One region of the Vibrio parahaemolyticus genome, then DNA from elsewhere that is predicted to be linked to it. Evidence: riboswitches for the same ligand, from Rfam matches in the RefSeq annotation. Region 1 holds a riboswitch; the other holds the start of a gene.

Region 1 (2,464 bases):
CGCGCGGGTATTGATACACTGCTTGAGTGGCTAAATACTGAGCCTCGTTTAACGGGCACGGTCTACAAAGAATCTTACTCTGAAACGCAACCATTCAACCGCACCAAAGTGAAGCTGAAAAAAGAGATCGTGACATTGGGTGTTGAAGGCATCGATCCTCGCCATGTGGTAGGTACGTATGTGAAGCCTCAAGATTGGAACGATCTGATCGCCGATCCAGAAGTGTTTGTGGTGGATACTCGCAACGATTACGAAATCGAAATCGGTACCTTCAAAGGGGCTGTAAACCCAAATACTGAAACGTTCCGTGAGTTCCCAGGCTATGTGAAAGAAAACATGGATCCGGCAAAACACAAGAAAGTTGCGATGTTCTGTACAGGTGGTATCCGCTGTGAGAAATCAACCGCTTACATGAAAGAGCAAGGCTTTGAGGAAGTTTACCACCTAGAAGGCGGCATTCTTAAATACCTTGAAGAAGTACCACAAGAAGAGAGCATGTGGGAAGGCGATTGTTACGTGTTTGACGGTCGTGTGGCTGTCAACCACCAGCTTGAGAAAGCCGATTACGATTTGTGTAACGCTTGTCGATTACCGATCACAGACGAAGACAAGCAGTCTGAATTGTTCGAGCAAGGCGTGAGCTGCCCGAAATGTCACGGCAAACATTCAGAAGAGCAAGTTGCGCGATTCCGCGAGCGCGAAAAGCAAGTTTCATTAGCCGATCAACGAGGCGAGCAGCACGTTGGTGGTGAAAGTGCTAAGCAACGTGCGCAGCGACGCGAAGCAAAGCTAGCGAAAAAAGCAGCTCAACGTAAACAAGCTTAAGTGACTCAAAGGCTTTGGCGGGCCTTATCCCATATAGCCCGCCCTCTTTTTTTACAATCACTATTTATTCACTTTCCCACTAACATTCAAGCAAAACATTTACGTTTCAAATCGAACTCGACAACAGTAAACACACCTAAAAAAACCACCAAGAGCACAATCGCACTTAGCCCTGAGCACTTCCCCCTCATCAGTGCTAGCAGCAAAACAAACTCAAAAACCATACCAATAGAATGCTCAGAATTTCATTCATAAAATCAATTAAAAACACCTAAAAATAAATATTTTCAGATAGTTAAATTACATACAATTACAAAGGTCATTCGTTTATTTAGCAAATGGATATTAAATTGCGAGAACGATTCCACAAGGAGATGAATTATTTTTATTTGCCCAGATTCATACGCTACATTCCGAGTGCTCAATCACATTTCGGCAAACCATTCGAAAGGATGGGACGCAAAGCTTCCGGTCTTCCAGCACTGCTTAACTAGTCAACACTAGTGCTTAAGATAGCGGGGTTGCCACTTTCTATCTGTATCTAATGAGTTCCAATCAGATGCGGATGAGAGTGCTCTGCATGCGCCGAGTTGTGGCATTCATTTGTCAGCCAAACAAGAGGACGTGTAATGAAATCATTCCCTAATAAATCGCTCGTTGCCCTTGCTATCGCAAGCATGAGCTCTGGTGTCTTAGCACACGGTTACGTATCGGAATCCAACGATGGCGTCGCAGCAAGTCGTGCAGCGCTGTGTAAGTACCCAACATCGGATACCAATGAAAGAAACACTAACTGTGGCGCAATTCAATATGAACCACAAAGCGTCGAAGGCCCTGATGGCTTCCCAGAGACAGGCCCTCGCGACGGGAAAATTGCCAGCGCAGAAACGGCTTTAGCAGCTGCACTAGACGAACAAACCGCCGACCGCTGGGTAAAACGTCCGATAAAATCTGGTACACAAACGTTTGAATGGACTTTTACAGCAAACCACGTGACTCGTGATTGGAAATACTACATCACAAAACCGAATTGGAACCCGAACGCTTCATTGTCACGCGACTCGTTCGATCTCAACCCTTTCTGTGTGGTTGACGGCAATATGGTTCAACCACCAAAACAGATGAGCCACCAATGTAACGTGCCTGAACGCGAGGGGTACCATGTCATCCTTGTGGTATGGGATGTGGGTGATACCGCTGCATCATTCTACAACGTTATCGATGTCAAATTTGATGGTGACGACCCTGTGATTCCTGAGTGGACTCAAGGTGGCCAAATCATCCCTACTATGAATCTAAAGGTTGGCGATTCGGTTTACACTCGCGTGTTTGATCAATCTGGTGAGAACGTTGCGTACCGCACTGAACTAGCAATTAGTAACGACGCACTCACTCAAGCGAAAAACTGGTCTTACGCCTTGGCGAGTAAAATCAACCAAGAGCAAACTAAGCTTCAAGCTGGTCAATATTCGGAAGACAAGTTCACGCCAGTGTACGGCACGAACCCAATTTACCTGCAATCAAACAGTGGCCTTGAGCGTGTTGAAATTGGCTACAATATTGAAACGCCAGTACCTGACTATTCACTCACGGTTGATGGTCTTGCTAGTGAGTACATAATTGGTACAGAGCTAACCGC
Region 2 (2,464 bases), on a different contig from region 1:
TTGCTAACTGAGTACCAGCGTTAAGGTAAACGGCAGTACCAGGGAGCATGCCTATTTGACTGGTTAAATAAAAGCGCGCAATGCTCATAGGTGTTAATCCCATCAGTAGGTTGATGAGGAAAAATGGGAACACTGGAATCAAGCGCAAAGAAAACAGATAAAACGCGCCATCCTTTTTTACTCCTTGGTTAATCGCAACAAGCTTTTCCCCAAATCTCGATTGAACCCAATCCCTAAGCAAATATCGGCTACTCAAAAAAGCTAAGGTCGCACCGATCGTACTGGCAAAAGAAACCAAAAGTAAGCTAAACCAAAACCCAAACAAAGCTGCGCCTAGCAAAGTAACCACTGCTGCTCCGGGAATAGAAAATGCGGTAATCGCAACATACGCTAAAAAATACACCGTGGCGGCATAGACGATGTTGGCTTCGATGAATGAATTGAGTGCTTCTTGCTGCGCTTTTGCGTTGTCAAGCGTTAGATATTGACCAAAATTAGCGCCTAACAAAAGAATGGTGGCAACAAGTATCAGTCCAAAGATAAGTTTTTTATTCATGTGTGCTCCGTTTCTATATCTAGGCTACCGCTTAAAGTATTCATACTGAATGTTGTTTTAACAATCTCGTTATCGAAACTAAGTCGTGGCGCTGAAGATACGGGGGTTTTGGGATTTACAAAGGAGTAGACACGAGGGGAGCTATAAAAATTTCATAAAAAAACCGCAGTTCACACTGCGGCTTTAGTCGATAGATTAGAGCAGACTTCTGTTACGAAAGGCCATTCATTAATTCTTCACGACGAGACTGGGGAACCACACTCCAGTGTGTGCCGTTAATAGCACCTTCTAAGGCCCAAAGTAGCTCAAGGCTAACTGTGGTGGAGTGCGTGTCTCTGATCGCTTTATAAGCACTTAGTGCGCCTTCTTCTTCAAGTTGAGCAACAGAATCAATACCCGCTTTCTTAAGCATTCTTTCTGTAGCCAATCTCAGATTTGGCAGATCTTTCAAGCGATTAGGCTTAGTGCTCGCTTGTTGTTCTTTCTCAAGTTTGGCGTTTTCTAAGGATTTTTTCGCTACTTCAATTAAGCGATCGCTAGATTCCCATAGTTCGCTGGAAATAGCGTAGTACTTAGTAACGACTGGGAAGCCACGTTTTTTATAAACGTAAGGCTTTAGACCCTGTGTCTCGAAGTCAGATGAAGTTTGTTGGTCTGCTCGTATATGAAGCTGGTTGTTTACCACTAGTGCAAACATCGTTTCATCAGCGAAAAGTCCGAAGCCACCAAACATTGAGCGCGACTTGATAGTACCAAGTGCCTCAAATAGCTTCATAGAGTCTTTGAGTATCGGTTTATCCATGTTTTGTTATCTCGGTGTAATTAATATTACGCCACCAAAAGTCAGGTCCGAGAGAGTAGCAAACGTGCGCAAAGGCAATGTCATTAAAGGGTAAAGACATTGGTTGCACACTTGCCATCGGTAACCCCGCTACCTTCCATATACTACTATGGTTCAGGCCGGAGGCTTTGCGTCCCACCCTTTCGGATGGTTTGCCCTGTGCGTGACCAGATGAGGATACTTCGTATATTGAATTAACATCACACTTTAGATTTTAAAACGTGATCTTGATTCAATAAATAATGCCATTTTGTGCATGGGTACTCATAATTGAGAATTGTATTTAATGTTTGAAAAGAAGCGGGAATTAATAATTCACATGTAAAGAAAACAGTAACTTATGGAAGTTATTGTTTTTAAGAATGAGGCAAAGTGTGCGGGAAGTGTTATTTTTTTAATAAAAAAAAGCGCCCCTAAGGGCGCTTGTGTTCATTTAATTAAGTTTCTTAACGGTGTTGCGGATAACAATCTCTGGTTGCATCTCGAACACACGCTTTTCGTGTTCTTTATCTTTAATGCGTTCAAGTAGGATCTCAAACGCATTTTTACCCACACGACGTTTAGGTTGGTGAATCGTTGTTAGCGGTGGTGAGAAGTACTCTGCAAGTTCAATGTTGTCGTAACCGATAACAGAAACGTCATCTGGAACCTTGATGCCGTTTTGTTGCAGACGGCTCATTAAGCCAAGTGCCATGGTATCGTTAAAACAGAATACTGCAGTAGGGCGTTTTTCCATCGCGGTGATCTTGTCTGCAACCAGTACCGCAGTATCGCATTCAAAGTTACCTTCAAGAATCCAATCTTCATTGATTGGCAGTTTTGCTTCAGCCATGGCACGACGGAAACCAGCGATACGCTCTTGGCAAGCAAGTTTCTCAAAGTGACCACTCAGGCAGGCGATGTCAGTGTGGCCGTTATCGATAAGATATTTAGTTGCTAGGTAGCCACCTTCTTCAGAGTTATCGATGATCTTGTCCGCACGAGAACTCTCTGGGCCCCAATCCATCACAACTTTCGGGATGTCTGAATGACGATCTAACATCTCTTTTAGTTCTTCGGTTAGATCT

The links. Region 1 has a riboswitch for cyclic di-GMP ahead of gbpA (N-acetylglucosamine-binding protein GbpA). Riboswitches for the same ligand answer to the same signal wherever they lie in the genome.
Positions count from the first base shown of each region.
Region 2: it holds a riboswitch for cyclic di-GMP, as region 1 does, so the genes downstream of both, DYB02_RS06490 (TfoX/Sxy family DNA transformation protein) here and gbpA (N-acetylglucosamine-binding protein GbpA) in region 1, are expected to answer to the same signal.

Region 1 covers NZ_UHIL01000002.1:563,996-566,459, forward strand. Annotated here, with positions in the region: gene trhO (oxygen-dependent tRNA uridine(34) hydroxylase TrhO) at 1-825, shown strand, start outside; cyclic di-GMP riboswitch class I at 1,250-1,354, shown strand; gene gbpA (N-acetylglucosamine-binding protein GbpA) at 1,455-2,464, shown strand, end outside.
Region 2 covers NZ_UHIL01000001.1:1,272,496-1,274,959, forward strand. Annotated here, with positions in the region: gene DYB02_RS06485 (TVP38/TMEM64 family protein) at 1-556, opposite strand, end outside; gene DYB02_RS06490 (TfoX/Sxy family DNA transformation protein) at 768-1,358, opposite strand; cyclic di-GMP riboswitch class I at 1,475-1,564, opposite strand; gene purR (HTH-type transcriptional repressor PurR) at 1,831-2,464, opposite strand, start outside.